Regions from separate parts of the Dechloromonas sp. ZS-1 genome, predicted to be linked through region 1. Evidence: predicted binding sites of a transcription regulator. Region 1 holds the regulator's gene; each other region holds the start of a gene.
What was found. Region 1 encodes sigma-54, which starts transcription at its own class of promoters, with help from an activator protein. Its sites were predicted from a motif close to TGGCACGCTTNCTGCTNA; they were not measured.
Positions count from the first base shown of each region.

Region 2: a site for sigma-54 is predicted at 1,526-1,543, ahead of AACO21_RS06330 (glutamate/aspartate ABC transporter substrate-binding protein). Genes of this name have one in related genera too.
Region 3: a site for sigma-54 is predicted at 3,740-3,757, ahead of aspA (aspartate ammonia-lyase). Genes of this name have one in related genera too.

Region 1 is NZ_JBDIYD010000001.1:276,005-283,978, forward strand. It holds gene hprK (HPr(Ser) kinase/phosphatase) at 1-454, opposite strand, end outside; gene ptsN (PTS IIA-like nitrogen regulatory protein PtsN) at 464-907, opposite strand; gene raiA (ribosome-associated translation inhibitor RaiA) at 965-1,288, opposite strand; gene AACO21_RS01365 (RNA polymerase factor sigma-54) at 1,304-2,758, opposite strand; gene lptB (LPS export ABC transporter ATP-binding protein) at 2,789-3,529, opposite strand; gene recX (recombination regulator RecX) at 3,526-3,957, opposite strand; gene recA (recombinase RecA) at 3,950-4,978, opposite strand; gene AACO21_RS01385 (RluA family pseudouridine synthase) at 5,190-5,843, shown strand; gene AACO21_RS01390 (sodium:solute symporter family protein) at 5,917-7,407, shown strand; gene AACO21_RS01395 (VanZ family protein) at 7,453-7,974, shown strand, end outside.
Region 2 is NZ_JBDIYD010000003.1:249,825-257,798, forward strand. It holds gene AACO21_RS06325 (asparaginase) at 1-525, opposite strand, end outside; gene AACO21_RS06330 (glutamate/aspartate ABC transporter substrate-binding protein) at 589-1,476, opposite strand; gene trpE (anthranilate synthase component I) at 1,716-3,191, opposite strand; gene AACO21_RS06340 (hypothetical protein) at 3,190-3,336, shown strand; gene AACO21_RS06345 (phosphoglycolate phosphatase) at 3,337-4,008, opposite strand; gene rpe (ribulose-phosphate 3-epimerase) at 4,022-4,723, opposite strand; gene apaG (Co2+/Mg2+ efflux protein ApaG) at 4,762-5,145, shown strand; gene AACO21_RS06360 (4a-hydroxytetrahydrobiopterin dehydratase) at 5,201-5,533, opposite strand; gene ydiK (AI-2E family transporter YdiK) at 5,627-6,706, opposite strand; gene argJ (bifunctional glutamate N-acetyltransferase/amino-acid acetyltransferase ArgJ) at 6,749-7,974, opposite strand, start outside.
Region 3 is NZ_JBDIYD010000016.1:3,120-11,093, reverse strand. It holds gene AACO21_RS14820 (potassium transporter Kup) at 1-862, opposite strand, end outside; gene AACO21_RS14815 (HDOD domain-containing protein) at 919-1,767, opposite strand; gene ssb (single-stranded DNA-binding protein) at 1,832-2,317, opposite strand; gene AACO21_RS14805 (MFS transporter) at 2,324-3,538, opposite strand; gene aspA (aspartate ammonia-lyase) at 3,812-5,236, shown strand; gene AACO21_RS14795 (dicarboxylate/amino acid:cation symporter) at 5,278-6,645, shown strand; gene AACO21_RS14790 (sulfite exporter TauE/SafE family protein) at 6,759-7,514, shown strand; gene AACO21_RS14785 (ATP-binding protein) at 7,483-7,974, shown strand, end outside.

The DNA.
Region 1 (7,974 bases):
CGCCCATGCCCAAGACGTCCATGAACACACCGTGCAGACTGACCGTATCCGCCAAGCGCGCCGACAGGTAAATACGCAGCAGATCGATGACGGCCGATGCCGGCTTCGGAGAATAGAGGAGGGGCGTATTGGAGAGGCGGCATGCCTCGACCAGGGACTCCGGCGGAGCGATACCGTCTGCGACGATCACCGCCGGCGGTTGCGCTGCAAGCAGGTCGCTGAACATCTGTCCGAAGCGCCGTTCGCCAATGCGCAAGGCCCAGTCATACTCGGCCTGGCCCAAGACTTGTAAACGTTCCGGGTGGATGATGTTGATGTGCCCGACGACATCGGCACCGTAGATATTGGCGTGCCGCAGTTCGATCTTGCGGTCGGATTCATGCCCCTGCATCCAGTTGAGCAGGAGCTTTTCGCGGTTGTCCTCGTAAAGCTGGACGAGACGAATATGGCGCACGCAGGTCAATCAGGAAAAAAGGGCCACGATGGAGTCGGCATCCGGTGCTGCGGCCAAGGCGTCACGGAAGGCACGATCGGAAAAGCGCTGAGCGAGTTCGGACAGAATCTGCAGATGCTGCTCGGTCGCCTGTTCCGGCACCAGCAGGACGAAAAGCAGATTGACCGGTCGGCCATCGGGTGAATCAAAGGGAATCGGGGCTGGCAGACGGATGAAGGCGCCAGCAGCCTGCTTCAGGCCCTTGATACGGCCATGCGGGATGGCAATACCCTGGCCCAGCCCGGTGGAGCCCAGCTTTTCGCGGGCAAACAGGCTGTCGAAAATGACCGAACGGGCAATGCCGAGATGCGTTTCAAACAGGATACCTGCCTGTTCGAAGACGCGTTTCTTGCTACCGGCTTCCAGATCAAGGAGAACCTGGGAGACCGACAGGAGATTGGACAACGGATTCATGGGCTACGAAGAAACACAAAGGCCGCATTTCCGAAAGGAAACGCGGCCTGGCGGCTGTTAGTCAGCCATGTGGTGGGCGGCCTTTTCGCCGCGGTGGTGATCCTGCACCTTCTGCTTGTACTTCTGAACCTGACGGTCCAGCTTGTCAAACATGGCATCGATCGCAGCATAGAGATCGTCACCGGATTCTTCGACATGCATGTCCTTACCCGGTACGTGCACGGTCACTTCCGCCTTCTGCTTCAGCTTTTCGACGGAGAGAACGACGTTCACCCCGGTAACTTTGTCAAAGTGGCGAATAACGGGGTCGAGCTTGTTTTCGACATATTCGCGCAAAGCCGGCGTGACTTCGATGTGATGACCAGCGATCTGCAGATTCATTTAATTCTCCTCTCACTACAGGGTCTTGCGTAAATTAACAGGCGGAATGTTCAAGGACTCGCGGTATTTGGCTACCGTGCGTCGCGCTACAACGATCCCCTGTTGGCCTAGTATTTCGGATATTTGACTATCCGACAAGGGCTTCTTGCCATCTTCCGCAGCGATCAGCTGTTTGATCAGCGCCCGGATAGCGGTTGCAGAACAAGCGCCCCCGGTATCGGTGGCGACATGGCTGCCGAAGAAATACTTCAATTCGAAGATGCCGCGCGGCGTCGCCATGTATTTCTGACTCGTCACGCGCGATACGGTCGACTCGTGCAGGCCGAGGATATCGGCAATCTCGCGCAGCACCAGCGGACGCATGGCAACCTCGCCATGTTCGAAGAACTGGCGCTGACGATCGACAATGGCCTGGGTCACGCGGTGAATGGTATCGAAGCGCTGCTGGACGTTCTTGATCAGCCAGCGGGCTTCCTGGAGCTGCGCCGTCATGTTGCCGTTGCCACGACGCTGCTTGGCCAGGATTTCGGCGTACAGGCGATTGATGCGCAACCGCGGATAGGCATCCGGATTGATGTAGGCGGTCCATTTGCCCTTGAGCTTCTTCACGATCACATCCGGCGTGATGTAGCGGGCTTCGACCTGGGCATAGGGCGCACCGGGGCGCGGATCGAGACTGACGATCAAGGCGTGGGCCGCCTTCAAGGTCTCGTCGTCACAGCCGGTCAACTTCTTCAGACGGGCAAAATCACGGCCTGCCAGCAATTCGAGATGCTTGTCGACGATGACCAAGGCCAGATCACAGGCCGGCTCATCGCGCCGGGCCAGCAACTGCAGGCGCAGGCATTCGGCCGGCGTACGCGCGCCGATACCGGTCGGATCGAAATTCTGGATGTGACGCAGCGCGATTTCGAGCTCTTCAAGCTCGATTTCATATTCCGGCGGCAGGGTTTCGAGCAGTTCCTCGAGCGAGGCAGAAAGGTAACCGTCGTCGTCCAGCGCTTCGATCAGAAAACGCACCAGACTGCGGTCGCGCTCCGAGAGTTGAGTCATGCCCAACTGCCAGCCCAGATGGTCGCGCAGGCTGACCGTGGCGGCATGAATGTCGTGGGCGTCGCTGTCATCGTCCTCATCACGACCGGCCCCGGAATAGGTGCCGGCATCGCTGGTCCAACGATCATCATCGACTTCGCCCATGCCTTCCGGCAGGCTTTCCCGCTCTTCACCGGCCGGCGGTGTCTCGCTCCGTTCGGCTTCCTGCTCGCGGTTAGCCGGGGCATCAAACTGCTGGGCACCGGCAAAGCCGAGCTCGCCATCGTCTTCCCGTTCCAGCATCGGATTTTCGAGCAGGTAGCGTTCGATTTCCTGCTTCATCTCGATGGTGGACAGCTGCAACAGCTTGATCGACTGCTGCAACTGGGGCGTCAGCGCCAGATGCTGGGACAGTTTGAGCTGGAGAGCAGGTTTCATCGATGGGTCGGTGTCAGGCGAGGGGAGGGATCAAAGTTTGAAATGCTCGCCGAGGTAAACCTTGCGGACGCTTTCATTATCGACGATTTCGTTCGGCCGTCCAGACGCCAGCACGCGACCGGCGTTGATGATGTAGGCGTGGTCGCAGATCCCCAGGGTTTCGCGTACGTTATGGTCGGTGATCAGAACGCCGATGCCCCGCTCCTTCAGGAAACGGATGATTTTCTGGATTTCCAGCACGGCAATCGGGTCGACCCCGGCAAACGGTTCGTCGAGCAGGATGAAGCGCGGGTTGGTGGCCAGGGCCCGCGCGATTTCGCAGCGACGGCGCTCGCCACCGGAGAGAGCCGCCGCATTGACGTGCCGGACATGGGCGATGTGCAGTTCGGCCAGCAGGTTTTCCAGACGCTCGTCGGTGTCCTTGGCGGACAGGTTTTGCAACTCCAGGATGGCCCGGATGTTGTCTTCGACATTGAGCTTGCGGAAGACGGAGGCTTCCTGCGGCAGATAGGAGACGCCCTGGCGGGCCCGCGCATGCATGGGCAGATGGGTCAGACGGCTGTCGTCGAGCTGGACTTCGCCCCCATCGGCCGCCACCAGACCGACGATCATGTAGAAGCAGGTGGTTTTGCCGGCACCGTTGGGGCCGAGCAAGCCAACGACCTCGCCGGAGCGGACCTGGAAGGACACATCTTCGACGACGGTACGCGCCTTGTAGCGCTTTTTCAGGTTGTTGGCCGACAGGGTCGCGGCATTATCGGCAATGCTCATTCATCTGCTCCGCTGATCACCCGGCGAATGCTGTCGCCGGAAAAGCCGCGATATTGCAGGAAACGGAGCTGTTTGGCACGTTCTTCCGCACTTTCCGGCGGTCGACCGTATTTTTTGGCCCACACCTGACGGCAGCGCTCCACCTCTTCACCCGCGCCATCGAGTGCCTCGGTAATGTCTTCGTCATTGACGCCTTGCTGACGCAGTTCCTGACGCAGACGGGCATTGCCGTAGCGGCTGCCGCGCTGGCTGGCGCGCTGGCTGGCAAAGCGGGAATCGGAGAGCAGGCGCTCCGCCTGCAAGGCATCGAGGACGGCTTCCAGCGCGTCCTCGGATTCGGCCAACGGGGCCAGTTTCTTGTGCAGCTCCGCCCGGCTGTGATCTCGCCGGGTCAGGAGTTGCAGCGCCTTGACCCGGAGGTCAGGCATCGGCAGCGGCAGCCTTGGTCGGCTTGATCACGGTCACTGCAGCGGCTTCGCGAATGCCGGCTTCGACTTCCTGCGCGATGGCCGGATTGGCCTTCAGGAATTCACGGACATTGTCCTTGCCCTGGCCGATCTTTTCGCCTTTGTAGGAGTACCAGGCACCCGACTTGTCGATCAGCTTGTGAGCCACGCCCATTTCGATGATTTCGCCTTCGCGGGAGATGCCCTCGCCGTACAGGATGTCGAAAATCGCTTCACGGAACGGGGGCGAGACCTTGTTCTTGACGACCTTGACCTTGGTTTCGTTGCCGATCACCTCGTCGCCCTTCTTGATGCCGCCGATACGGCGGATGTCCATACGCACGGAAGCGTAGAACTTGAGCGCGTTACCACCGGTGGTGGTTTCCGGGGAGCCGAACATGACGCCGATCTTCATGCGGATCTGGTTGATGAAGATGACCAGGGTGTTGGTCTTCTTGATGTTCGCGGTCAGCTTGCGCAGGGCCTGGGACATCAGGCGGGCATGCAGGCCGACCATCTGGTCGCCCATTTCGCCTTCGATTTCGGCGCGCGGGGTGAGGGCAGCCACCGAGTCCACGATGATGATGTCGACCGAGCCGGAACGCACCAGCATGTCGGCGATTTCAAGTGCCTGCTCGCCGGTATCGGGCTGGGAGATCAGGAGTTCGCCGACATTGACGCCCAGTTTCTGGGCGTAGGAGGGGTCAAGCGCGTGTTCTGCATCGATGAAGGCCGCCACACCGCCCTGTTTCTGCATTTCGGCAACGACTTGCAGACAGAGGGTGGTCTTGCCGGAGGATTCCGGGCCGTAGATTTCGACCACACGGCCACGCGGCAGGCCGCCGACGCCAAGCGCGATGTCCAGGCCGAGCGAGCCGGTCGACACGACCTGCAGGCCCTGTTCGACATCGGCTTCGCCCATCTTCATGATGGAGCCCTTGCCGAATTGCTTTTCGATCTGTTGCAGCGCCGCTGCCAGCGCTTTTGCCTTGTTGTCGTCCATGGGGGAGTCCTCGAAAATTTGAGCGGATTATGGCACAGGGGCCACGGATGGTATAGAAATTGCCTGATTCGTCATTCGGGGCCCGGACACGGTATAGTGTGGTCTGATCCCCAGTACAAATACTGTATATCCGTACAGTACATGATCCGCAGGCCCTCTGGCAAGCGGATTTTTGCCTTTCTGCACCGGTCGACCGCCGGGCCCTCCCGAGATGACTGTTTACGCGCCGCCCCCGGCCACCGGCTCCACCGTCCTATACACCGACGACGCTTTCCTGATCACCGACAAGCCCGCCGGCCTGCTCTCCGTACCCGGGCGCGGCGAGGACAAGCACGATTGCCTGATCCACCGGGTGCAGGAGACCCATCCCGAAGCACTCATCGTGCATCGCCTCGACATGTCCACCTCCGGTCTGCTGATCCTGGCGCGGGGCGAGGCCATGCAGCGCCACTTCTCGATGCTGTTCCGCGAACGGGCTGTGGACAAGCGCTATATCGCCGTCGTGCAGGGCATCGTTGAGCAGGATGTCGGCGAAATTGACCTGCCGATGATCTGCGACTGGCCAAACCGCCCCCGGCAAATGGTCGACTTTGAGCGAGGCAAGCCCTCGCTCACCCGCTACCGCGTGCTTGAGCGTTCGCCCGCCACCCAGACCACCCGGGTCGAGCTTGAGCCGGTGACCGGCCGCTCGCACCAGTTGCGTGTGCACATGATGTCGCTCGGCCACCCGATCCTGGGCGACGACCTCTATGGCGGGATCGCTTACGAACGGGCCGAGCGCCTGCTCCTGCACGCGGCCCAGGTCGCCTTTGCTCACCCGGTGAGCGGCCTGCCGCAGCAATTTGAATGCGCCCCGCCTTTTTGACGTCCAGATCGCCGCACAGCACCGTATAATCCGCGCATTTTCAACCCCTTAAGCCGGTCGACCGCGCGACATCATGCTGATCTGGTTCGTCGTCCTTTACCTGCTCGTTTCCATCGGCATCGGCCTGCTCGCTGCCACCCGCGTTCATAGCGCCAAGGATTTCGCCGTGGCAGGCCGTCATCTGCCGCTGCCCGTGGTGACCGCCACCGTCTTCGCCACCTGGTTCGGGGCCGAAGCCGTTTTCGGCGTCTCGGCCACCTTCGTCAAGGAAGGCCTTCGCGGTGTCGTGGCCGACCCCTTCGGCTCCTCGCTCTGCCTGATTCTGGGCGGCATCTTCTTCGCCACCAAGCTGTACAAGATGAATGTGCTGACGCTGGGCGACTTTTTCCGCCTGCGCTACAACCGTACGGTTGAAGTGCTGACCACGCTCTGCATCGTCGTCTCCTACCTCGGTTGGGTCGCCGCCCAGATCAAGGCGCTCGGCCTGGTTTTCAGCGTCGTCACCGACGGTGCCATCAGCCCGACCGCCGGCATGATCCTCGGCGCCGCCATCGTGCTCACCTACACCACCTTCGGCGGCATGCTCTCGGTGGCCATCCTGGATTTCGTCCAGATGGGCATCATCATGGGCGGCATGCTCTTCATCGCCTGGTTTGTCGCCGGGAATGCAGGCGGCGTGGCCGCCGTGATCCAGCATGCCGATATGGCCGGAAAACTCGATTTCTTCCCGGAGGCGGATCCGGTGCAATGGACCGCCTTTCTCGGTGCCTGGATCACCATGATGCTCGGCTCGATTCCGCAGCAGGACGTCTTCCAGCGCGTCACCTCGGCCAAGACCGCCAAGATCGCGGTCTGGGGCTCGGTGCTGGGCGGCGTAACCTATTTCTGCTTCGCCTTCGTGCCGATGTTCATCGCCTATTCGGCCACGCTGATCGATCCGGAACAATTCAACGGCCTGCTGCAGACCGACTCTCAACTGATCTTGCCGCTGCTCGTGCTGCAACAGACCCCGGTCTTCGCCCAGGCCATCTTTTTCGGTGCCGTGCTCTCGGCGGTCATGAGCTGCTCCTCGGCCACCCTGCTCGCACCGTCCGTGGCCTTTTCCGAGAACATTGTGCGCGGCTTCATGCCCGGCATCAGCGATCACCGCTTCCTGCTGGTCATGCGAGCCTCCATCGTCGGCTTTGCGCTGATCGTGCTCGGGTTCGCGCTGTATTCCAATGCCAGCATCTTCAAGATGGTGGAAAACGCCTACAAGATCACCCTGGCCGGCGCTTTCGTCCCGCTCGTCGTCGGTGCCTACTGGTCGCGCGCCACCACGCAGGGCGCACTGGCGTCCATCCTGGGCGGGCTGAGCGCCTGGCTGCTGGTCGAATTGCTGATCGGTGAGGAAAGTCTGGTGCCGCCGCAATTGATCGGCCTGGGCGTGTCCTTCATCGGCATGTTCCTGGGCTCGCTGCTGCCGCAATGGGTCGGTCGGCCAACCCCCGTCGAAGACATCCACGATGCCCTGCATCATCGGGCGGCCGCCGAAACGCACCACACCGGCCAGCATCATCACTGAGCGCTGGCGGCTGACGCCACGGCGTCAAGCGCCTAAAATCCGGGAATGACCCGATCCGGACACGCCCCCATCCTGCTTGCCCGCTACCTCGCCCTCGCGTGGTGCGGGCTGGTCGTGTATGGCAGCCTGCATCCGTTTTCCGGCTGGCGCGATACCGGCATTTCACCCTGGGCCTTTCTTGAAGGCGGCTGGCCGCGCTACTGGACGGTCTTTGACCTGCTCGCCAATGTCGCGGTTTATGTCCCGCTGGGTTTCTTCCTGACCCTGGCCCTGCATCGTCTGCCCTGGCGCTTCACCGCCCCCATCCTGGCCTGTCTGCTCTCCGCCGGCGTCAGCGGCGGCCTCGAAGCCATCCAGACCTGGCTGCCCAGCCGCGTGCCGTCCAATCTCGATCTCGCCTGCAATACGCTGGGCGGGCTGCTCGGCGCGCTCTGGGCACATGCGGTCGGACCGCGGGTATTCGCCCGCATCACCGCACTCGAACACCGGCTGATCGCCCCGGTGCCGCATGCCGAACTGGGGCTGACCTTGCTCGGCCTCTGGCTGCTCGTGCCGCTCTCGCCGGAA
Region 2 (7,974 bases), on a different contig from region 1:
CAGCACGCCCTTGCCGCGCGCATCCTTGCTGGCCGCCACGGCCACGGCATTGAACAGGTTCAGCATGCCGTCCGCCGACATGGCCGTCCCCGGACGCATGGAGCCAACGACGACGATGGGCTTGTCGCTCTTGACGACGAGGTTCAGGAAATACGCGGTTTCTTCCAGCGTATCGGTACCGTGGGTGACGACCACGCCATCCACATCGGCCTGCTTGAGCAGCGCGGAAACGCGCTTGCCGAGCTGGAGCAAGTGGGCGTTGGTGAAGCTCTCGGAGGCGATCTGGAAGACTTGCTCGCCGCGCACCGCCGCCACATCGGAAAGGGTCGGGATACCGGCGATCAGCTTGTCGACCGGGACTTTGGCTGCCTGGTAGGTGGCGCTCTTGGCAGCATCTGCGCCGGCGCCGGCAATCGTGCCGCCGGTCGCCAGGATGACGACCTGGGGTTTATCAGCCGCGTGGGCCAGGGCAGCGAACAGGATGCCAGCAGCGAGCAGGCAGCGGGACAGCAAACGGGACATCATGGTGTGGGTCTCCTGCGGCAGGCGACGTGGCCTGCCGTCTTCTCTGTTGGGGTTGGGGAGGGCTTATTCGAATGCTTTGTCGTTCGGGGCCTTGTACAGCGCCTTCATGTCATCGGACAGCGGCATGTTCAGGTTCAGGCCCTTCGGCGGGATCGGGTTCAGGAACCACTTGGCGTAGATCTTTTCAGCATCGCCGGAGGTCATGGCCTTGGTCAGCGCGGCATCAACCACCTTCTTGAAGCCCGGATCATCCTTGCGCAGCATGCAGCCATAGGCTTCCTTGGACTGGGCGGTCCCCACCACGGTCCAGTCACCCGGCTTCTTGGCCTTGGCCATTTCACCGAAGAGCAGCGCATCGTCCATCATGAAGGCGACCGCACGGCCGGTTTCCAGGGTCAGGAAGGCTTCGCCATGGTCCTTGGCCGAGATGATGTTCATGTTCATCTTCTTCTCTTCGTTCATCTTGCGGATGAGACGCTCGGAAGTCGTACCGGCGGTGGTGACCACGTTCTTGCCCGCCAGATCCGGGAAATCATTGATGCCGGCATTTTTCTTGGCCATCAGCTTGGTGCCGATCACGAAGATGGAGGTCGAGAAACCCACCTGCTTCTGACGCTCGGTGTTGTTCGTGGTGGAACCGCACTCGATATCGACGGTACCGTTCTGCACCAAGGTAATCCGGTTGGCGGAAGTCACCGGCATCAGCTTGGTATCCAGCTTGGCCAGCTTCTGGTCGGCCTTGATGGCCTCAACCACCTTCAGCATCAGTTCATGGGAGTAACCGATGACCTGCTGCTTGTCATCGTAGTAGGAGAACGGAATCGAGGACTCACGATGGCCGAGGGTGATGCTGCCGGTATCCTTGATCTTCTTCAGGGTCTGCGACTCCTGAGCAACGGCGGAAGCAGAACAGGCAGCCAGGACAGCTGCAACGAGGGCGAGTTGTTTCATGCGTATGTCTCCAGTCAAGGGAAGCCGCCTCCGGCTCCTTGAATCATGATACGCAGGCAGCGTGCCAATTTAAAGAAAAATCAGCACGCGCATAAGCCACTGTTTTTAATTGATTTTTCACCAAAAAACAGGGGTAAATCATCGGAAATCCGACACCCACCCCAAAAGCCCCGTCGGATTTCCGATGCCCCCATGAAAAAACCGCCCCGGAGGGCGGTTGACCGTCGGGCAGGACGGGATCAGTCGAAGCGGGTATCCAGCCCCTGCTCGGCTAGCTCAGCCGCACGCAGCACGGCCCGCGCCTTGTTCTGGGTTTCTTCCCATTCCGACTGCGGATTGGAGTCGGCCACGATGCCCGCCCCGGCCTGCACATGCAGACGCCCGTCCTTGACGACGGCGGTGCGGATGGCGATGGCCAGGTCCATATCGCCATTGAAGCCGAGGTACCCGACCGAACCGGCGTAAATACCGCGCTTGACCGGCTCCAGCTCATCGATGATTTCCATGGCACGCACCTTCGGCGCCCCGGAAACAGTCCCGGCCGGGAAAGTGGCTTTCAGGACATCCAGCGCATTGAGGCCGGATTCGAGGCGCCCTTCCACGTTGGAGACGATGTGCATCACGTGCGAATAGCGCTCGATGCTCATGTTTTCAGTCACCTTGACCGAGCCGATCTTGGCCACGCGACCGCAGTCATTACGTCCCAGATCGAGCAACTGCGTGTGCTCGGCCAGTTCTTTCTGGTCGGCCAGCAGGTCTTCCGCCAGCGCCACATCTTCTTCCAGCGACGCCCCCCGCTTGCGCGTGCCGGCAATCGGCCGCACCGTGACCCGGTCGCCTTCCAGGCGCACCAGAATTTCCGGCGAGGCGCCGACCACGTGGTAATCCTCGAAGTCGAAATAGAACATGTAGGGCGAGGGATTCAGGCTGCGCAGGGTCCGGTACAGCGCCAGCGGGCTCGCATGGAAGGGCTTGGTCATGCGCTGCGAGAGCACGACCTGCATGATGTCGCCCTCGGTGATGTAGCCCTTGGCCTTGAGCACGGCCTGCTTGAAGGCTGCTTCGCCGAACACCGAGACCGCCGGTTCGGAACGGGCCGGCTGCTCGCTCGGGATGGAGACCGGCTGGCGCAGCTGCGCCAGCAATTCCTTCAGGCGGGCCCGTGCTTTCTGGTAAGCACCCGGATAGCCCGGCTCGGCAAAAACGACCAGAGTCAGCTTGCCGGAGAGGTTATCGACGACGGCCAGTTCTTCAGAGAGCAGCAGATGGATATCCGGCGCCCCGATCTCATCCGGACGCTGGGTCCGCGTCAGGCGGGTTTCGACATAGCGCACGGTGTCGTACCCGAAACAGCCGACCAGGCCGCCCAGGAAACGCGGCAGGCCGTTTGCCTCCGGCGCGCGGAAGCGCTGCATGTATTTGCCGATGAAGTCGAGCGGATTGGTATCGTCCTCACGCTCGGCGATGCGGTTGCCGGTCAGGACCAGCACCTCGTGGCCACGCACGACAATGCGCGTCGGAGCGGAGAGGCCAATGATGGAATAGCGCCCGAAACGTTCGCCGCCCTGCACGGATTCGAGCAGGTAGGTATAAGGCCCGTGCGCCAGTTTCAGGTAGATGGAGAGGGGCGTATCGAGATCGGCGAAGGTTTCCAGGGTTACCGGAATACGGTTGTAGCCCTGCGCCGCGAGCGCGTTGAATTCGGTTTCGGTCATGGGGTCAAGCCTCGAAAATGACGTTGGTGATCTTGCAGACTGGGTGCGCCCGGAGAAACTCGACGGGCGCGGGATGCGCGTGAGTTATGGACGCCAGGGGCGCCAACGCAGCTCGATGTTCCAGAAAAGCAAGGCAGTCATTTGATCAGGCAGTCTTGTGAGTGAGCGCTTGCCGGTACGCGGCAAGCAGATCGGATACTAGCGCATCGCAATCGACGGTGTCCACCGGCTTGCCCTCGTTGTAGCCATACGGCACGCAGTAGGCGGAAGAACCGGCAGCACGTGCTGCCAGAATGTCGTTTTCCGAATCGCCGATATGCAGATTACGATCCGGGCGCACACCAAACAGGCGGCAAGCGTGCAGGATCGGTTCCGGATGCGGCTTTTTATGGGTCGTGGTATCGCCGGAAACCACCACCTCAAAATAATCGAGCAGACCGGTACGTTCGAGCAGCACCTCCGTGAACATCCCCGGTTTGTTGGTCACCACCCCCAGTTTCAACCCACTCGCCTTCCAGGCCGCCAGCCCCGCCAGCACGCCCGGATAAATCACGGCCTGCGCGCCGTTGACCGTCGCGTAGTGGCGCTTGAAAGCATCAATCCCGGCCTGCAGCCGCTCAGCCGTCGGCGGCGTTTCCCAGGTCAGGCAACGTTCGACCAGCACCGCCATGCCTTTGCCGACAAAACGATGCACCTCGGCGACACTGCGCTGTGGTGCGCCAAGGTCATCCAGCATTAGCCGACACGCCTCGGCAAGATCGGCCACGGTATCGAGCAGCGTCCCGTCGAGGTCAAAGGTCACGGACTGGAAGTGCATCGTCGTCGCCCGCTCAGACCTTGGCCAGTTCAGCACGCAGGGCGCCGATGATCGAATCGTAGCGATGCGGGTCGCTGTCCTTGCCGGCGCCATACACGGCAGAGCCGGCGACGAAGGCATCGACCCCGGCGCGGGCGATCTCGGCGATGTTGGCCGTATTCACACCCCCGTCGATTTCCAGGCGGATGCGGCGCCCCGTCTCGCGCTCGTAGGCGTCGAGCTTGGCGCGCGCAGCGGCGGCTTTCTTCAGCGTGGCCGGAATGAACTTCTGGCCGCCGAAGCCGGGGTTGACGCTCATCAGCAACACAACATCGATCTTGTCCAGCACGTAATCGAGGTAGTCGAGCGAGGTGGCCGGGTTGAAAACCAGGCCGGCCTGGCAGCCCCCATCGCGGATCAACGACAGGCTGCGATCGATGTGCTCAGAGGCTTCGGGGTGGAAAGTGATGATATTGGCCCCGGCTTTCACGAAATCGGGGATGATGCGATCCACCGGCTTGACCATCAGGTGTACGTCGATCGGTGCGGTGGTGCACGGACGAATGGCCTCGCAGACCAGCGGCCCGATGGTCAGGTTGGGAACATAATGGTTGTCCATCACGTCAAAGTGGATCCAGTCCGCACCCGAGGCGATGACGTTGGCCACTTCCTCGCCCAGCTTGGCGAAATTGGCAGACAGAATACTCGGGGCGATCACAAAATCTTTGGCGGACATGCTGCTTCCTGAAAACGATAAACAGACGAAATTATCCCATGCCCGACGCCGACAAGTACCGCATTGAAGTTCGCCCCATCCCGCAATTCATCCCCGACCAGTCCGATCCGGAAAACGGGCGCTATGTGTTCAGCTACACGATCACCATCCGCAATACCGGGCGCATTGCGGCCCAGCTGATCTCCCGGCACTGGGTGATCACCGACGCCAACAATGCCGTGCAGGAAGTACGTGGCCTGGGCGTGGTCGGCCATCAGCCGCTGCTGCAACCGGGCGAAAGCTTTGAATACACCAGCGGCTCGTCGATTCCGACGCCAATCGGCACGATGAAAGGGACTTACCAGATGGTGGCCGAAGACGGCACGCATTTCGCAGCCGACATCCCGGAATTCGTGCTCGCCCTGCCCCGCGCCCTGCACTGAATGCGGTATTTCCGCGGCAGCGGCTGATAGCAACAGGCGCTGCCGCAGTCATCGATCAACGTAGCGTGTCGGTTTTGGCCGCCATGATGAAATCGTTCTCGTGCAGCCCATCGATCTTGTGGGTCCACCAGGCGACCGTGACCGATCCCCAAGCGACAGTCATCTCCGGGTGATGCCCCTCGCGCTCGGCAAGCGCGCCGACCCGGTTCACAAAATCCAGCGCACTTTGAAAATCCGCAAACGGATAGCGTCGGACCAGCCGCCGGCCTGTTTCAAACAACGACCAGCCCGGCGTGCGCGCCAAAAAAGCCTCGGCTTCCGCCAAAGTCAGCGGCGGGACACCGCCACGGCAGGGGGTACAGCTCAGTTCGCAAAGATTATCAGGCATGTGCTCTTGCTCCACAGTCAGCCGATGCGCTCAGGGATAGCGATCTGACACGGCACAACCGACAATCGTTCCTGGCGGCCCGCGAACGGGACATCAGGCGATCGTATCCTCGCGCTCATCCGGCCCCAAGGCATCCGCCAGCCAGGCCTGCAGCAGGGTCCAGGTGACGGCCAGCGCCACCGGCCCGATAAAGAGACCGATCAGGCCAAAGGACAACAAGCCGCCCAATACCCCGGCAAAAATCAGCAGCAGCGGCAGATCAGCACCACGCCGGATCAGCATCGGGCGCAGCACATTGTCGAGCGAGCCGACGATGAGCGCCCAGACAACCAGAAAAATCGCCCAGCCCGGCTCGCCGCTCCAGTACATCCAGCCGGCAGCAGGCAGCAACACCACCACAGGGCCGACCTGGGCAATACAGAGCATCAGCATCACGGCGGACAGCAACGAGGCAAGCGGCACCCCGGCCACCCCCAGGCCAACCCCGCCCAGCACGGTCTGCACCAGCGCCGTGCCGCCGACGCCAAGCGCCACGCCACGGATCGCCTGAGCGGCCAAAACCATGGCATGCTCGCCCCGGGCACCCGCCAGTCGCTTGCCAAAACGGCGCGCCAGCACGGCCCCCGCTTCACCCTGCCCGTACAGGATGGCCGTGATCGCCACGATGAGCAGGAACTGGATCAGCATGCCGCCGATCCCGCCCACCTGAGCGAGCACCCACTTACCGGCTTCGGCAGCATGGGGCGTTACTTTGGCCAGCAGGCCGGCATTACCGCCTGCGGCAAGCTGCGCCCAGGCGGCATGGAGCGAATCCCCGACCAGAGGAAGCGGCCTCACCCAATCCGGCGGTGGTGGCACACCGTTATCCGTGATTGCATGCAGCCCGACGGTCAACGTGTCCGTATGCTCGGAAATGGTATCAACGGCCAGCCAGAGCGGCAGCACCAGCACGACCAGCATGGCCAGGGTCATCAGGGCGATAGCCGGGCTGCGCCGGCCGCCCAGACGGGTTTCCAGCGACAGGAAAAGCGGCCAGGTGGCGACGACGATCATGGTGGCCCACACGGTGGCGGCCAGGAAGGGGCGCAAGACCCAGAGGCTGAGGCCAATCAGCCCGAGGATGCACAGGATGGCGAGCGTGTTGCGGGCCAGGTCGCGACGGATATCGGTCATGCATCCTCCTTGAACGGGGCGGCCAAGCCGCCCCAGAGGCGATCAGCTGCGGTAATCCGCGTTGATCTTCACGTAGTCGTAGGAAAAATCGCAGGTGTAGACATTGGCTGCGGCGGCTCCGCGTCCGAGGTCAACGCGCACGGTGATCTCGGCCTGGGCCATCACGCGCGCGCCATCCGCCTCCTGGTAAGCTGCGGCACGTCCGCCATTTTCGGCAACCAGCACCTCGTCCAGCCAGACCTTGACGCCATCAACATCGAGATCGGCAATGCCGGCATAGCCGACAGCAGCCAGGATACGGCCCAGATTGGGATCGGAGGCAAAGAAGGCCGTCTTGACCAGCGGCGAATGGCCGATGGCGTAGCCCACCTGGCGGCACTCTTCGACCGACTTGCCGCCCTGCACGGCGACCGTGATGAACTTGGTTGCGCCCTCGCCGTCACGCACGATGGCCTGGGCCAGTTCGACGGAAACGGCAATGATGGCGGCCTTGACTTCGGCCCAGCCGGCATCCTGCTCGGAGGCGAACTGCGCGCCGGACTGGCCGGAGGCGATCATCACGAAGGAGTCGTTGGTGGAGGTATCGCCATCAACCGTGATGCAGTTGAAGGAGGCATCGGCCGCCTCCTTGACCAGCGCATCCAGCAGCGGCTGGGCGATGCCGGCATCGGTGGCCAGGAAGCCGAGCATGGTGGCCATGTTCGGCTTGATCATGCCGGCGCCTTTGGAGACCCCGGAAATGGCAATCTTTTTGCCGTTGACCGTCAGGCTGCGCGACGCGGCCTTGGCGATGGTGTCGGTGGTCATGATGGCGTGCGCGGCGGCATGCCAGTTGTCCGCCTTGAGGTCGGCGGCCGCCTTGGGCAGGCCGGCCACGAGACGCTCGACCGGCAGCGGCTCCAGGATGACGCCGGTCGAGAACGGCAGCACCTGATCAGCCGCCACGCCCAACTGCGCTGCCACGGCATCGCAGGAGGCTTGTGCCGTCTGGCGACCCGGCTCGCCGGTGCCGGCATTGGCGATCCCGGTATTGATGACCAGGGCGCGCATCTCCTTGCCCGTCGCCAGATGCTTGCGGCAGAGCTGCACCGGTGCGGCACAGAAGCGGTTCTGCGTGAACACGCCGGCCACCGTACACCCTGCATCCAGGGCAACCAGCGTCAGGTCGCGGCGGTTTTTCTTGCGGATTTCGGCTTCGGCAACACCGAGGCGAACACCGGCAACCGGCAGAAGCTGATCGGCAGCGGGCGTAGCGTAATTGACGGGCA
Region 3 (7,974 bases), on a different contig from region 1:
GGAAGAAGGGGCTCTGCGCCGCCTCCGGCTCGAAAAGGATCAAGGCCCCCTGCCCGAAATAGTTGAGTACCAGCGTCGGCAGGACAAAGATGAACCAGGCGCGCTCAATCGGCTTGCGACCGAAATGCCCCATGTCGGCATACAGCGCCTCGGCGCCCGTCACCGCCAGCACGACGTTCCCCATGGCCACCAGCGCCATGGCCTTGTTGGCAAACAGGAACTCAATGCCGTACCAAGGATTCAAGGCGGCCAGGATTGCCGGATGATCGACGATATTGATCAAGCCCAAAAGGGCAAGGGTACTGAACCAGATCAACATGACGGGCCCGAAAGCAGCCCCGACCAAGGCCGTGCCATGACGCTGCACGACGAAGAGGATGGCCAATACGATCAAGGTAATCGGAATCACAAAGGGCTTGAAAGCCGGCGTAATGACCTCCAGCCCCTCAACGGCAGACAGCACCGACATCGCAGGCGTGACCATCCCGTCACCATAGAACATGGCGGCGCCGAGAATGCCGATGATCATGATCGCCTTCATGCGCTGCGGCCTGCCTTGAGCCTCATGCAAGGCCAAGGCGATCAGGGCCATGATGCCGCCTTCGCCACGGTTGTCGGCACGCATGATGAAGCTGACGTACTTGACCGAGACCACGATGATCAAGGCCCAGAAAAACAGGGAGAGGCTGCCGAAGATATTGGCCTCCGTCACGGGAATCGGGTGGTTCCCGGCGAACACCTCTTTCATGGCATACAGGGGGCTGGTCCCGATATCGCCATAAACCACGCCCAATGCGGCCAGCGCAAGAACGGCAAGACGCTTACCGGTGACTTCGCCCGACGGATGATGTGTGCTGCTCATGCTATTCCCTGAGAGTCCAGGCGGCTATGGCCGCTCTTGAGCAAGGTGACGCCGGATCAGGCGCCCAGTGCCGATTTCAACGACGCCACTTCCTCTTCGGATTCGGCGACAATTTCGGCCAGCGTTTCGGCATCGAAAACCGAATCCAGCATCGAGGTATCCACCGGCTCGTCAAACACCGGATCGCGCCAGGAGGCCGTCCGATTGGCAATCTTGTTGGCCACGTAAAGCACATCGGACAAGGTCTTGACCTCGCTGATCTCGCGGTCCGTCTCATGCTCCTGAACAGCCTGCAAGACAACTTCCGGCGAGCCCAGGGCCGACAGGAGCGCATGCCCGATATTGTCGTGCCACCCGACCAGCAAACCGTGGAGCTCCGCCTTGTCTGCAACCAGTTCTGGGAAGTTCACAGCCCGGGACATCAGGTAAAAGACGCCCAGATCGTGCACCAACCCCGCAAACATGGCTTCGTCACCGTTGATCTTGGCCACCTTGCGGGCCAGCGTCCGGCACAGGGCCGCCACGTGCGCCGTATGCTCCCACAGCCGCTTGGAGATGCCTTCAAAAACCTGCATCTGCTTGGACTTCAGAAGTTGCTCCATGGCCACGGCAAACGAGACCGTGCGCACCGCCTCCATGCCGACGCGGATGATCGCGCTCTTGACGTCTGCCACTTCGCGCCCCGAAGGATTCAACGCCACCGAATTCGCCATCCGGATGATCTTGGTACTCATCAAGGGCTCGGCACCGACCAGTTTGGCCAGTTGTTCCACGCTCAGGTTCGGGTCCTTGAGCGCAGTGCGTACCTGGAAGGTGATGTCGAGGAAGGTCGGAAAGGTGATTTCGTCGCCGGACAAATCACTGGCGATGTCTTCAAGAATCTGGAAGGTAATGGCTTTGGTCATGCGCGCACCTCGGAACAAAGGCGTAGCCGGTCACAGAGGCGTGACCGGCCGAAACGGCAGGAAATCAGAACGGGATATCGTCGCCCAGATCGTCAAAGGACGGCTTCGGCTTGTTGCGCGGCGGGGCCGGCGAGAAATCCGGCTCATCGTAGCCACCGGCATTGCCACCAAAACCACCCGACGACTGTTGCGGCGCGGCGGGCGCGCCCATGCCCTGACGGCCGCCCAGCATCTGCATTTCGACGGCTTCAATTTCGGTCGTGTAACGATCCTGGCCGTCCTTGTCCTGCCACTTGCGGGTCTTGATACGACCTTCCAGATAAACCTGAGAACCCTTCTTCAGGTATTGGCCGGCGATCTCTGCCAGCTTGCGGTAAAAGACAACGCGATGCCATTCGGTGATTTCGCGCTTCTCGCCGCTGTTCTTGTCGCGCCAGCTTTCGGTAGTGGCCAGACGGATGTTGCAGACGGCGTCACCGCTTGCGGTGTAACGGGTTTCCGGGTCGGCGCCGAGATTGCCGACGAGAATGACCTTGTTGACCGATGCCATTGAGGTTTACTCCTGAAGGTTGGGCTTCGCTGCGGTCGACGTTGCGCGCAGCGGGAAATTCATGGAACCGGCGACCATCAGCCACAACAGGGCCAGAACGGTGCACACGGCAAACACGGCATTATCACCGAAATGTTGGGCAATCGCGCCGCCGAGCGTGCCACCGAGAAAGAGACCGATCGCCTGGGTTGTGTTGTACACGCCCAATGCCGCTCCCTTGGCAGAAGGCGGGGCTGTCCGGGAAACCAGCGACGGCAGGGTGGCTTCCAGCACGTTGAAGGCGACAAAGAACAACAGCAGCCAGAGCGCCAGCGCCCAGAGGCTGCCATGCATCAGGCACAAGCCGAGTTGGACCACCGCCAGCAAGGCGATCGCACCGCGAAACACCGGACGCATCTTGTCCTTGCGTTCGGCTGCGATGATTGCCGGGACCATGACGGCAAATGAGACGAGGACGGCAGGCAGATATACCTGCCAATGCGCTGCGGCCGGCAGCCCCCCTTCCTGGATCAGGGCGTGCGGGATCACGACGAACATCGCCATCTGGATCAGGTGGAGCGTAAAAATACCCAGATTCAGGCGCAACAGATCGCGGTCGAACAACACGCGCCGCAAGGGCAGCTTCACATGCCCGGCCGGCTGCGGTGCAGCCGGCACGGCCTTGAGCAACAGCACGATGGCCGCCAGGGCAAGCACGCCGGTCAGGATGAACAGGCCACCCATACCGATCCAGCCGTAGAGCAGCGGCGCCCCCACCAGGGAAAGCGCGAACACCAGCCCAATCGAAGAGCCGATCATGGCCATCACCTTGGTGCGATGCTCTTCACGCGTCAGGTCGGCAGCCAGGGCGGTCACGGCAGCGGAAATGGCGCCCGCCCCCTGCAGCACACGTCCGACGATGATCCAGGTCATATCCGGCGCCCAGGCAGCAACAAAACTGCCCAGGGCAAACACGATCAGGCCGAAAACGATGACCTGCTTGCGCCCGAAATAGTCGGAAGCAACGCCATACGGAATCTGGAAAACGGCCTGCGTCAGGCCATAAGCCCCCAGCGCAAAACCGATCAAGGCAAGGTCATCCCCACCCGGCAGCGTTTTCGCATAGACGGAAAACACGGGCAGGATGAGGAAGAGGCCCAGCATGCGCAAGGCGAAGATGGAGGCCAGGGAGGCACCGACACGGCGCTCTTCGGGACTCATGCGATCAGAGGGGACGGACATGCGGGTTCCGGATGTTGCGTTGCAGCGAAGCCCGCAATATTAGCAGGTTTGCCTGGGTTGACCGCCGGAGACTGCCCACCGCCGCCCCTTGTTCGGCTTTCCGAACGCGCCACACACCCCAAGTCCGGAAAACCGACCCTAACCCGAGCAAGGAAAACCACACCCAATTGTTTTTATTGGATTTTTCTCCTTTCAGCAGGCTGGCACGCCGCGTGCAATAAGAAAGCACCGCCGCCCACCCTGCGGCGCATAAATCAGAACTGGAGACACACCATGCCGAAAACCGAATTCCGCCTTGAGCACGATCTGCTGGGCGACCGCGAAGTCCCGAATGCCGTGTATTACGGCGTCCATACCCTGCGCGCCCTGGAAAATTTCCCGATCACCGGCATTCCCATCGCCGTGTACCCGGATCTGATCCGTGCCCTGGCCCAGATCAAGAAGGCCGCCGCTCAGGCCAACCAGCAACTGGGCCTGCTCGATGCCACGCGCGCCGACGCCATCGTCGCCGCCTGTCGCGAAGTGATCGACGGCCAATGGCATGACCAGTTCGTCGTCGATGTCATCCAGGGTGGTGCCGGCACCTCGACCAACATGAATGCCAACGAGGTGATCGCCAACCGCGCCCTCGAACTCCTCGGCAAGCAACGTGGCGACTACAAGGCGCTGCACCCGAACGAACACGTCAACATGAGCCAGTCGACCAACGACGTCTATCCGACTGCGCTCAAACTCGCCACCTATGTCGGCATTTTCCGCCTGGTCGACGCCATGGCCTACCTGCGCAAATCCTTCGAGCGCAAGGCGGACGAGTTCGCCGATGTGCTGAAGATGGGCCGCACCCAATTGCAGGATGCCGTGCCGATGACCCTCGGCCAGGAATTCTCGACCTACGCCGTGATGCTCGGTGAAGACGAGGAGCGCCTGAAGGAAGCCGCCCTGCTCATCCGCGAGATCAACCTGGGCGCGACCGCCATCGGCACCGGCATCAACGCCGACCCGGACTACGCCCCGCTCGTTTGCCGCCGCCTCGCTGAAGTCAGCGGCGTACCGGTCGTCACCGCGCCGAACCTGATCGAAGCCACCCAGGATTGCGGCAGCTTCGTGCAGCTCTCCGGCGTCCTGAAGCGCGTCGCCGTGAAGCTCTCCAAGGTCTGCAACGACTTGCGCCTGCTCTCTTCCGGCCCGCGCGCCGGTTTCAACGAAATCAACCTGCCGCCGCGTCAGGCCGGTTCGTCGATCATGCCGGGCAAGGTCAATCCGGTGATTCCGGAAGTCATGAACCAGATCGCCTTCGAAGTGATCGGCAACGACGCCACCGTCACCTTCGCCGCCGAAGCCGGCCAACTCCAGCTCAACGCCTTCGAGCCGATCATCGCGCACAGCCTGTTCAAGAGCGCCCTGCACCTGACCAACGGCTGCCGCGTCCTGGCGGACCACTGCGTCAGCGGCATCACGGCCAACCGCGACCTGCTGCGCGCCTCCGTCGAGCGTTCGATCGGCATCGTCACCGCCCTGAATCCCTACATCGGCTACGCCAACGCGACCGATGTCGCCGCCGAGGCCTTCCGCAGCGACCGCGGCGTGGCCGAGATCGTGCTGGAGCGCGGCCTGATGAGCGCCGAGCAACTGGCCGAAGTGCTGCAACCGGAAATCCTGACCAAGCCGCAGCGCATTCCGACGGTCAACGCCCACTGATTACCCAAAAGCAAACCAATCGAGAGAAGGAAGACATTCCGATGAAAATGAATCGCCTCACTACCTGGATCGGCATCTCGCTGGTCCTCGGGGTCATCGTGGGCTACGCCTGCAACACGCTCGCCCCGTCGCCCGCTGCCGCCAAGGAAATCGCCGGTTATTTCAGCATCCTGACCGACATTTTCCTGCGCATGATCAAGATGATCATCGCCCCGCTGGTCTTCGCCACGCTGGTTGCCGGCCTGGCCAACATGGGCGACTCCAAGGCGGTCGGCCGTATCGGCGGTCGTGCGCTGGCCTGGTTCATCGGCGCGTCTTTCTGCTCGCTGCTGATCGGTCTGGTGTTCGCCAATGTGCTGCGTCCGGGCGATGCCCTCAGCGTCCCGCTGCCTGAATCCGCCGCCGGTCTGAATCTGAAGACCAGCGCGCTGAACCTCAAGGACTTCATCACCCACGTCTTCCCGAAGAGCATCATGGAAGCGATGGCCGCCAACGAAATCCTGCAGATTCTGGTGTTTGCCGTCTTCTTTGGCCTGGCGCTGGGCAACCTGCACAACCAGGCTGCCCGCTCCCTGGTCAACACCATGGATGAAGTGGTCCACGTGATGCTCAAGGTCACGGACTACGTGATGCGCTTCGCCCCGTTTGGCGTTTTTGGTGCCGTGGCCAGCGCCATCACCACCAACGGCCTTGGCATGCTCGCCATCTTCGGCAAGTTCATGCTCAGCTTCTACATCGCCCTGGCCGTGCTGTGGGGCCTGCTGATCCTGGCCGGCTATCTGATCCTCGGCAAGGACATCTTCCGCCTGCTCAAGCTGGTGCGCGGCCCGATGCTGGTCGGTTTCTCGACCGCCAGCAGCGAATCGGTCTACCCGAAGCTGATGGAACAGCTGGAAAAGTTCGGCATCAAAAACCGCGTCACCGGCTTCGTGCTGCCGCTGGGCTACTCGTTCAACCTCGATGGCTCGATGATGTACACGACCTTCCTGGCCCTGTTCATCGCCCAGGCCTACGACATCCCGATGAGCCTGACCGCCCAGATCACCATGCTGCTGGTGCTGATGGTGTCCTCCAAGGGCATCGCCGGTGTGCCGCGTTCTTCGCTGGTCGTCGTCGCCGCCGTGCTGCCGATGTTCAACCTGCCGGAAGCCGGCATCATGCTTGTCCTCGGCATCGATCACTTCCTCGACATGGGCCGCACCGTGACCAACGTGCTCGGTAACGCGATCGCCACTTCCGTCGTCGCAAAGTGGGAAAATGCGATCGAGCCGGTCGATCCGCTGCTGGCCGAATCCGAAGAATCCCTGCCGGAACCCGAGTACACGGGCATCAGCACGGCTGGCCAAGCTCAGGCATCCGCCTTTGCCGCCGCACCGGTTCCTGAAAATGCCGTGACCCAGGGCGCCTAACGCAACCGATCTCCTCCGGGTTCGGTCCTGCCCTCGGTTGCCGAACCCATTTGCCGGCCCGGTGCTTCGTGCACCGGGCTTTTTTTCCGTTCCAAACAGCACACACATTTGTCATGATTGACTGGTACATCCTTGCGCCTGCGGCCTTCTTCGCCGGCATGGTCGATGCCGTGGTCGGCGGCGGCGGTCTCATCCAGATTCCCGTCCTGCTGTCACAGTTTCCGCAAACGGCCATCCCCACCCTGTTCGGCACCAACAAGCTGTCCAGCATTGCCGGTACCGGTGCTGCCCTCTGGCGCTACGCCAAAAGCGTGCGCATTCCGTGGATCATCGTTCTCCCGGCCACGGCGGCCGCCCTGATCGGCGCCTGGGGCGGTGCCGCGCTGGTGGCCTGGCTGCCGCGCGAGACGATGCGCCCGCTGGTGGTCATCCTGATGATCGTGGTTGCGGTCTACACCTTCATGAAGAAGGATTTCGGCCAGCAGGTCACGCGCGTCGTTGAGGGCGGTGACCGCTGGAAAGCTGCCCTCTTTGGCGGCGTCATCGGTCTTTACGACGGCTTTTTCGGACCGGGCACCGGCAGCTTCCTGATCTTTGGCTTCATCCGGCTCTTCGGCATGGATTTCGTGCAGGGCTCGGCCAGCGCCAAGGTCATCAATTTCGCCACCAACCTTTCCGCCATCGCCTTCTTTGCCAGCCACGGCCCCTTACTCTGGCAAATCGGTCTGGTCATGGCGGTCTGCAACCTGCTGGGTTCCTGGGTCGGCACCCATCTGGCCATCAAGCACGGGGCCGCGTTCATCCGCAAAGCCTTCCTGCTGGTCGTGCTGATCCTGATTGTCAAACAAGTTCACGACCTCCTTGCCTGAGCCGGCTGCTACCATCGCAGTCGTCCAGACCGAGACCATGATGCGCGCCCGCTCCCTGACCCTCCTGCTGCTCAGCCTGTTTCTCGCCACGGCGGCGGGCTTTGCGGCCTATCGTGTCACCCAGCGTCTGGGCGTCGCCGACTTGCAGACCACGGGGCTGCACCGTCTCGATCTGTATTCGGCGAGTCTGGAACGGGAAATCGGCAAATATGCTTTCCTCCCCGGCACCCTGAACCTGACGCCGGACATCCTCGCGCTCCTGGCAGCCAAACGCCCCGGCGAGGCGGCCACCAGTCGCGCCAACAGCTACCTGGAACAGCTCAACGAGCGGGCCGGCACGCTCTCGATCTACGTCATCGACACGCAAGGGAATGTCCGCGCCACCAGCAACTGGCGGCGCGCCGACAGCTTTCTCGGCGAGGACCTCTCCTTCCGGCCCTATTTCCGGGACGCCATGGCG